One region of the Paenibacillus mesotrionivorans genome, then DNA from elsewhere that is predicted to be linked to it. Evidence: riboswitches for the same ligand, from Rfam matches in the RefSeq annotation. Region 1 holds a riboswitch; the other holds the start of a gene.
What was found. Region 1 has a riboswitch for S-adenosylmethionine ahead of ACI1P1_RS17000 (methionine ABC transporter ATP-binding protein). Riboswitches for the same ligand answer to the same signal wherever they lie in the genome.

Region 2: it holds a riboswitch for S-adenosylmethionine, as region 1 does, so the genes downstream of both, metA (homoserine O-acetyltransferase MetA) here and ACI1P1_RS17000 (methionine ABC transporter ATP-binding protein) in region 1, are expected to answer to the same signal.

Annotation. Positions count from the first base shown of each region.
Region 1 covers NZ_JBJURJ010000011.1:32,012-36,869, forward strand. Annotated here, with positions in the region: gene ACI1P1_RS16985 (GGDEF domain-containing protein) at 1-276, shown strand, start outside; gene ACI1P1_RS16990 (DUF1572 family protein) at 347-880, opposite strand; gene ACI1P1_RS16995 (acetate uptake transporter) at 986-1,597, opposite strand; SAM riboswitch class I at 1,843-2,027, shown strand; gene ACI1P1_RS17000 (methionine ABC transporter ATP-binding protein) at 2,127-3,140, shown strand; gene ACI1P1_RS17005 (methionine ABC transporter permease) at 3,145-3,807, shown strand; gene ACI1P1_RS17010 (MetQ/NlpA family ABC transporter substrate-binding protein) at 4,008-4,858, shown strand, end outside.
Region 2 covers NZ_JBJURJ010000003.1:45,075-49,932, reverse strand. Annotated here, with positions in the region: gene ACI1P1_RS04695 (sugar ABC transporter ATP-binding protein) at 1-1,417, shown strand, start outside; gene mglC (galactose/methyl galactoside ABC transporter permease MglC) at 1,456-2,487, shown strand; SAM riboswitch class I at 2,559-2,666, shown strand; gene metA (homoserine O-acetyltransferase MetA) at 2,745-3,752, shown strand; gene ACI1P1_RS04680 (PLP-dependent transferase) at 3,875-4,858, shown strand, end outside.

The DNA.
Region 1 (4,858 bases):
TTCGTGCTGGTGACCCGGCATTCCACTTACGGCTCCACCTTGACGGTGATCGAACGGCTCCGTCAGGAGCTGGATATTCTGGCCAAAGAGATGAACCTGACCCTGTCCGTTTCAGCCGGTACGGCGGTGTTCCCCGATGACGGGCACCGGCTGGAGGACTTGATCCGAATGGCCGACTTCCGGATGTACCAGTCCAAGCTGATGCGCAAGGAGGCTTCGGCCTATGCCGCATTGGGATTGTCGGTGGATGAGGAGCAGCATATGAAGCAGGCTTAGCTTTATTTGGACAAGCCCGGCCTTCCGGACGGATCAATTCCGTTCCGGAAGGCCATTTTTGCTGTGCCGGTCAATGATACAAGCCTGAGAGGTGTGCGCCTGACCCGGAGAGAAGCTTGGATAGAAGCACAATCTGCCCCGTATGGTAGCCGTAATGGGCCGGTATCCGGATCAGCAGCGTACGGATCAGACGCCTGTCTCCCGCTTCCTCCTCCGCCGGCGCCCCCGGCTTCATCCGCTGCCAATCCTCCTCTTGATAGGGCACGAATACCTCCCGGAACAGGTCCGCCTCTGTAAGAGTTCCCAGAATCCCGGAGGATTCCTGCCGCACCTTCTTAAGCAGATTCAGCACCTCCTCCCGCGTAAGCCCCCCTGCTGTGGTGAACTCCTGCGAGCGTTGCCGGATTAGAGGTCTGCCGCCCACCGCCGTGACAAAATGCTGGTATTCATTGCCCGCCAGATGCAGGCAATAGTTGCCGGGACTGTTCAGATCCGGTCGCGGCTTGGCCCAAAGCTTTTCCTCCGGCAGCAGCTTCAGGCTTTTTTCGATCAGCTCCAGTTGGTTGTTCATGTAGGTCAATGCATCTTGGACAAGGTCATGCATGGCAACCGCTCCTTTGGATGAATATCGCCTTCTTATGAAAAAAAGCCCCGCCGCCTCAATCCTTCAATGAAGGACAGAAGCAAAACGGAGGCTTTGAGGCACTACTTATTTTTTGAAGATCCCGAAGGGTTTGCCTATCGGCAGGAAGGTCCGGCCAAAATGGTTGTTCAGCACATTGGCGCCGCAGCCGTACAAGGACATCAGCGCGATCAAGAACTCGGATACCGCGGCCACATCATGGAAGAAACCCTCGGCAATGCCTAATGTGGAGAGGGACAGCCCGATGAACAGGAAGTCGATCAGCACGAAGATGATGAACAGCACCTTGTTGGTTTCCATAGCCCCAATGGTCATGAACAGGGTAAAGATCAGATAACCCACAAACGCGGCACCCAGCTGGTGGGTATCCACAGAACCTGCAAGCTTCTCGCCGAAAACGCCCATATTAATCATCCACGTCGAGGCTACACCCAGCCAGAAAAAGCCGTAAGCGGCGAAGGCCGTGGTTCCGAAGGTATTGCCATGTTTGGAATCCTGCACAGCGGCGAACAGCTGGGCGAAGGCTCCCAGGAAAATAGCCCAGGGAATCACATCCGAAAGGCCGTGGGTCCATTCCAGCTTTTGGGTGGATGCCACCAGTGTTACGATGGCCAAGCCGAATAACCCGATTGCCGACGGGTCGGCGGTGGTAATTTTGACGTGCTGAGAGCTGTTCATAGTCTTGCTTTTCCTCCTACGCGCTTCATAGTAATGGTCCTCGACACCGATGTAAGAATCCGTCCGTAATTGTCGGGTCACAAGGATTTTAACGGATTCCGGCCCAAAAGACAATTGAAATTTCCTGAAATTTGGACTTTACAAGTTGACCCAAGGTTGATAATATTAATTACTATCAAGCCCCTGTAACATGGTTTGTGAAGTTACAATTTCATAATAGCAACGATATTCCTTCACCGGAATACTTCTTATCAAGAGTGGCTGAGGGTAAGGCCCTATGAAGCCCGGCAACCGGTCCATCCGTCAACGGACGACAAGACTGAATGAACGCATTCTTATTTCCGCGTTCCTATCGCTTGTTTCCTCCGGCGGACAGACGTCTTGGTGCCAATTCCTTCGGAAATCCAAACGGGTTTCCGGCAGATGAGAGGGGAATGAATCGTTTTTAGCGAAACTGCTGACGAGCCACCCTTTTTCTCTGCGAAAAAGGGTTTTTTATTTTTCCGAGAAAAGGTGGCATGGCAGGACTATGATTCGCTTGAACGAGATAACGAAGACCTATACCGTCGGCAAAAAGGCTGTGCCTGCCCTTCACGGCATCTCCCTCACTGTCGCCCAGGGCGAAATCTTCGGCGTCATCGGCCATTCCGGTGCCGGCAAAAGCACCCTGATCCGCTGCATCAATCTTCTGGAGCGCCCTACCACAGGGAAGGTCCATGTGGATGGAGTGGAGCTGTCGGCCCTGTCCGATAAACAGCTGCAGGAGGAGCGGCGGAAGATCGGCATGATCTTCCAGCACTTCAATCTGCTGTCCTCGGCGACGGTGGCCAAGAATGTGGCCTTCCCGCTGGAGCTGGCAGGAGTGCCCAAGGAAGCCATTGGCCAGCGGGTGAAGGAGCTTCTGGAGCTGGTGGGCTTGGAGGAGCATGCGTCCAAGTATCCGGCCCAGCTGTCCGGCGGCCAGAAGCAGCGGGTGGGTATTGCCCGGGCTTTGGCCAATAATCCCAAGGTGCTCCTGTGTGATGAAGCGACCTCCGCTTTGGACCCGCAGACCACCAATTCCATCCTGGCTCTCCTGTCCGACATCAACAGGAAGCTGGGGCTGACCATCATGCTGATCACCCACGAGATGCATGTGATCCGCACCATCTGCGACAAGGTGGCGGTCATCGACGGGGGACGTATTGTGGAGGAAGGTCCGGTAACGGAAGTGTTCCTGAAGCCACAGCATGCCACCACGCGGGAATTCGTCGAGCAGGTTTCCGACAGCCAGGAGCTGAAGGAAGCCATCCGCCACGGCAAGGCCTCCGGCCAGCACCGGATCGTACGCATTACGTACCTCGGTGAAACCACCTACGAGCCTGTGCTGTATGAGGTGACCCGGCAGACGGGTACACCCTTCGCCATCCTGCAGGGGACTATCTCCCGGATGAAGGATACGCCTTACGGCCAGCTGACCGTTCAATTCGGCGGATCGGAAGCGGATGTGGCGCGGACGCTGGACAGCCTGAAGGATCGCGGATTTGATGTGGAGGTGCTCTAGTATGCTGGAATGGTTTAAGAATGTGGACCCGCAGGAAATCTGGCAGGCCAGCCAGGATACGCTGACCATGCTGGGTATGTCGGCCCTGTTCACGGTTTTGCTGGGTCTGCCGTTGGGCATTCTGCTGTTTATGACCTCCCGAGGACAGATTTTGCAGAACCGGTTTGTATATCTGATTTTATCCATTGTGGTGAATGTGCTGCGTTCCATCCCGTTTGTGATCCTGATGATTCTGGTAATGCCCTTCACGAAAATGCTGGTGGGCACGACCATTGAAGTAAAAGGCTCCATCCCGCCGCTGGTCATCGCCGCCGCCCCGTTCTTCGCCCGTCTGGTGGAAACCACCCTCCGGGAGGTGGACAAAGGTGTGGTGGAAGCCGCCAAGGCAATGGGAGCGTCCAGCTGGCAGATCATCCGCAAGGTGCTGCTGCCCGAGTCCTTGCCCGGTCTGGTGGCCGGCATCACCATCACCACCGTAACCCTGGTATCGTATACCGCTATGTCGGGGATTATCGGAGGCGGCGGTCTGGGTGACCTGGCCATCCGCTACGGCTACCAGCGCTTTATGCCGGACGTGATGGTAGTGACGGTGGTCATTCTGATTCTTCTTGTCATTGTGCTGCAAACCCTGGGCGACCGTCTGGTCATCCGGTTCAGCCGCAAATAAATGAGGAGCCTGTCCGGCGAATCTGCGCAGAGCGCATGGAGAAAATATATCGGGACGTTCCAGCCGGATGGCTGTGTCCCTTAGAAATTCTCCTGCGCCGCTGCGCAGACCGCAGGATTGACCCATATATGGGTTTTTTGCTACCAAGAAGCCCACTATTCCCATCATAATACTTATATTCTTGAGGAGGGTTTTATCTGATGAAGAAACAATGGCTTGTTGTTCTGTCTCTGGTTTTTGCACTTACCTTTGTTCTGTCCGCCTGCGGTGAAAAGAAGGATTCCGCCGCTTCTCCCGCTGCCAGCACGGCTGCCGGCGCTTCTACCGCTGCTACTGCAAGTCCTTCCACCAGCCCGTCCACCGCTCCCGTTACCCTGAAAATCGGCGCCAGCGCCGTGCCCCACGCCGAGCTGCTGGAGCATGTGAAGCCTGCGTTGGCCAAGGAAGGCGTGAACCTGGAAATCAAGGTGTTCACCGATTATGTGCTGCCTAACACCCAAGTGGCTGAAAAGCAATTGGACGCCAACTTCTTCCAACACGTTCCTTACCTGGAGCAGCAAAACAAGGACCGCAACCTGAAGCTGGTGAAGGTAGCCGGCATTCACATCGAGCCCTTCGGCGTGTACTCCTCCAAGATCAAGAAGCTGGATGAGCTGAAGGACGGCGCCAAGGTTGCCATCCCCAATGACCCCTCCAATGCCGGCCGCGCTTTGGCCCTGCTGGAAAAAGCCGGTCTGATCAAGCTGAAGGACGGCGTCGGCATCAACGGCACCGTGAAGGACATCGCCGAAAACAAGAAGAACCTGAAGATCACTGAACAAGAAGCGGCTATGCTGCCCCGTGTATTGGGTGAGGTGGACATCGCCACCATCAATACCAACTATGCGCTGGAAGCCAAGCTGGTACCGACCAAGGATGCTCTGTTCATCGAACAATCCGACTCCCCATATGTGAACATTCTCGTTGCCCGTGAGGACAACAAGGACTCTGAGCCCCTGAAGAAGCTGGTGAAGGCTCTTCAAACCGAAGACGTGAAGAAGTTCATCGCCGA
Region 2 (4,858 bases), on a different contig from region 1:
GCAGGTGCGCCCGGGTACGGTCCACGCCTTGATGGGCGAGAATGGTGCAGGCAAGTCCACCTTAATGAAATGCTTATTCGGCATCTATACACCGGATGGCGGCGAAATGCTGTTGAACGGCCGCAAGCTGGAATTGAAAAGCTCCAAGGATGCTTTGGATCTGGGCATCTCTATGATTCACCAGGAGCTGCATCCCGTTCCCCACCGCAGTGTGGCGGAGAATGTGTGGCTGGGCCGGTTCCCCATGAAGGGGCTTCTGGTAGACCACAAGAAGATGATGCGGGATACGGAAGCGCTGTTTCAAAATCTGAATATGGACATCAATCCGAAGTCGCTGGTAGGGTCACTCTCCGTTTCCAAGGTGCAATCCATTGAAATTGCCAAGGCCGTTTCCTTCAACGCTAAGGTGATTGTGATGGACGAACCCACGTCCTCGCTGACAGGAAATGAGGTGGAGCAGCTGTTCCGGATCATCCGGGACCTGCGCAGCCGTGGCGTTTCGATTATCTATATTTCGCACAAAATGGAGGAAATTCTCCGCATCTCCGACGAGGTGACCATCATGCGGGACGGCGCCAAAATCGGCACCTGGGAAGCCTCCCAGCTCACCACGGATCTGATCATCTCCCGGATGGTCGGCCGGGATCTGAGCCAGCGTTTCCCGCCCCGGACCAATGTGCCAGGCGGCACGCTGATGAAGCTGGAGGGACTGACCTCTGCCAATCCCCAGTCCTTCAAGGATATATCCTTCGAGCTCCGGCGCGGTGAAATTCTCGGCATCGGCGGTCTGGTGGGCTCTCAGCGGACCGAGCTGGTGGAAGCCATCTTCGGGTTGCGGGCATTGGCCTCCGGCAAGATTCAGCTGAACGGCAAGGATGTGAAGATCAAATCTCCGGTGGATGCCATCCGCCACAGAATCGCTCTGTTGACGGAGGAACGGCGGGCTACGGGCATTTTCCCGGTGCTGAATATTTTTGAGAATACGGTGATCTCCAATCTGGGCCGTTACCAGCGTCCGCATCTTCTGTTGGACAAAAAACAGATGAAGGCGGATGTGGAAAGCAGCATCCAGCGACTGCGGGTGAAGACACCATCCAGCAGCCAGCTCATCAAAAATCTCTCCGGCGGCAACCAGCAAAAGGTGCTGCTGGCCCGCTGGCTGCTAACCGAGCCGGATATTCTGCTTCTCGATGAACCCACCCGAGGCATTGACGTAGGCGCCAAATACGAAATTTATACGATTATCGCCGACCTGGCGAAGCAGGGCAAAAGCGTCATTATGATTTCCTCGGAAATGCCCGAGCTTCTGGGAATGTCCGACCGGGTGCTGGTGATGAATGAAGGCCGGTTAAGCGGCATTGTCGACGGCAAAACCGCAACGGAGCAAGAGGTCATGCGCCTGGCCGCACAGGCTTAACCCCACCGCTATTACGAATCCCATAGGAGGATTGCGCGATGAACAACATTGCCCTTAAAGAAAATCTGAGAAAGTCCAAAAGCGTTTTTTCGCAGAATGCCATTTATTTCGTGCTGATCGCTCTGATTGCGGGCATTGCCATTAAGGACCCCAATTTCTTGTCCATCAATATTCTGCGGGACATTCTGCTGCAGAATTCCACCAAGGCGATTATCGCGTTAGGCGCCGCCTTTATCCTGATTACCGGGGGAACGGATCTTTCCTCGGGCCGGCTGGTGGGATTATCCGCCGTCATCTCGGCGTCCATGCTGCAGGCCTCGGATTATCCGAGACTGTTCTTCCCGAACCTGCCGGAATTGCCCCTGTTTGTACCCATTATTCTGGCTATCCTGGTAGGTTTGGCAGTGGGCCTTATGAACGGCTGGATTGTGTCCCGCTTTAATGTGCCTCCCTTTATCGCCACTTTGGGCACCATGGTAATTGTTTATGGTTTGAACTCTCTATATTTTGACATGAAACCCAACGAATCCCAACCTATTGGCGGCCTGCGCAATGACTTCTCCCACCTGGGTACCGGTTATATCGGTCCCAGCGGGCCTTATTCCATCCCCTACATCGTCATAATCGCCATTGGTGTGGCCGCGTTGGTGTGGATCATCTTCAACAAAACCCGCCTGGGCAAAAATATGTACGCCATCGGCGGCAATATCCAAGCCGCGGTAGTCTCCGGGATCAATGTGAAGCGGAATTTGATCTACATCTACTCCATCGCCGGTGCGTTGTATGGCCTGGCCGGTGTTCTGGAGGCGGCCCGTACAGGTGGCGCCACCAACAACTACGGCAACATGTATGAGCTGGACGCCATCGCGGCTTGCGTGGTCGGCGGGGTATCCACCTCCGGCGGCATCGGTACCGTACCGGGTGTGATGGCCGGGGTGCTGATCTTCGGCGTTATCAACTACGGCCTAACCTTCATCGGGGTGAGCCCCTACTGGCAGCTGATTATCAAGGGCCTGATCATCGTGGCCGCCGTGGCCTTCGACATCCGCAAGTATGTGGCGAAAAAATAACGGAAATGCACGCAGAACTCCCTTGACTTTGACGCAAAATTCAGTAAAATTATAAACAATCTAATATATCTGTCTTATCGAGAGTAGGCGGAGGGACTAGCCCGATGAAGCCCGGCAACCGGCACGTTTGTGCACGGTGCTAATTCTTGCAGAAGCGTAAGCTTTCTGGGAGATAAGAGAGAGGTTGTCCGTAAAGCTGAACAGACAGGACCTTTCTCTTTGGAGAAGGGTCCTTTTTTGTAAAGGAGATGATACGAGTGCCCATTAAAATTCCCGACCATTTGCCCGCCAAAGAAGTGCTCATCAACGAGAACATTTTCGTGATGGAAGAGAAAGTGGCTTTCCACCAGGACATTCGTCCTTTGCGGATTGCCATCATGAACCTGATGCCTACCAAGGAAACCACGGAAACCCAGATTCTGCGGCTATTGTCCAATACGCCCCTGCAGGTGGAGTTTGAGCTGCTGCATCCGGCCACTCACCAATCCAAGAATACCTCCAAGGAGCACCTGAACCTGTTTTACAAAACCTTCGACGAGGTGGCGGACCAGCAGTTCGACGGTATGATTATTACCGGAGCGCCGGTGGAAACCATGGAATTCGAGGATGTCACGTATTGGAACGAGCTGACCCGGATTATGGAGTGGAGCAAGGCTAATGTCACCTCCACCCTGCATATCTGCTGGGCCTCCCAGGCAGGCTTATATTATCACTTTGGTGTGCCCAAGTATCCCTTGTCCGACAAAATGTTCGGGGTATTCCCGCACCGCATCAACAAAGCCAACGTTAAGCTTCTCCGCGGCTTCGACGAAATCTTCATGGTCCCCCAGTCCCGCCACACGGAGGTCCGCAGAGAGGATCTGGAGGGGCTGCCCGGACTGGAAATCCTGTCGGAATCCGAGGAGGCGGGGGTATATATTGCAGCTACTACGGACGGCAGGCAGATTTTTGTGACGGGGCATTCGGAATACGATCCCTGTACCCTGAAGTGGGAATATGACCGGGATGTGGGCAAGGGGATGGACATTGCCATCCCGCACAACTATTATCCGGACAACGATCCGGCGAAGCTGCCGCCCATCACCTGGAGAGCCCACGCCAATCTCTTGTTTTCCAACTGGCTGAACTATTATGTGTACCAGGAGACCCCGTACGATCTAAGCGAGCTGAAAAAACAAGCGGAGCTTCTGCCCGCAGCCGCTGCCCAGCACGGGCGCCAGGCTGCCGTCGAGGCAGAGGCATATGACTGGGGCGCAGGAATATAACACAATCCCCCAAAAGTGACGCGAAGCTCTGTAGCATATTCCGATTACTTTTGGGGGAGCCCCCGGTTACAGAAAACAACAAACAATTAAAGATGACAGTCCACATAAAAGGAGAGAAATCCATGAAGATTGAGAGTATTCTGGCCCAGATCGGCTCCCTGTCGGAGCCGGTTACGGGGGCGCTGAGCTTCCCCGTCTACCAGTCCACCTGTTACCGTCATCCGGAGGTGGGCAAAAGCACCGGCTTTGATTACACCCGCACCAAAAATCCGACCCGGTCTGTGCTTGAGGATGCCATTGCCCAATTGGAAGGTGGGGATGCCGGCTTTGCCAACAGCTCCGGTATGGCTTCGCTGCAGACTGTATTCGCCTTGTTCAGCCAAGGGGACCATCTGATCGTTTCCCTGGACCTGTACGGGGGTACCTACCGGCTGCTGGAAAAGGTGATGAGCCGGTTCGGTGTGAGCGCCACCTATGTGGACACCAACAACCTGGATGAGCTGGAGGCCAGCCGAGGTCCCAATACCAAAGCGGTGCTGATCGAAACCCCCACCAACCCTCTGATGATGGTGACAGATCTAGAGCGGGTTGCGGCTTGGGCTAAAACCCACGGGTTGCTTACCATCGTGGACAATACCCTGCTGACCCCCTTTTTCCAGCGGCCCATCGAGCTTGGAGCCGATATTGTGGTGCACAGCGCCACCAAGTATCTGGGCGGGCATAACGACGTGCTGGCTGGACTGATTGTCACCAAAGGCAAGGAATTGTCCGAGCAGGTCGGATTTTTGCATAACTCCTTGGGTGCGGTGCTGGGTCCGCAGGATTCCTGGCTGCTTGTCCGCGGCATGAAAACTCTGGCGCTGCGGATGGAGCGCCATCAGGCCAATGCTACAGCCATTGCCACCTTCCTGGAGGGGAATCCCTTTATTGAGCAGGTTTATTATCCGGGGCTGCCCTCACATCCGGGCTATGAGGTCCAAAGCCGCCAGTCCTCCGGCAACACCGGGATCTTCTCCTTCCGGGTGAAGCATCCGGGTATGGTGCCGGTTATTCTAAGGGAAATCCGGCTGATTGCCTTTGCAGAAAGCCTGGGCGGTGTGGAATCC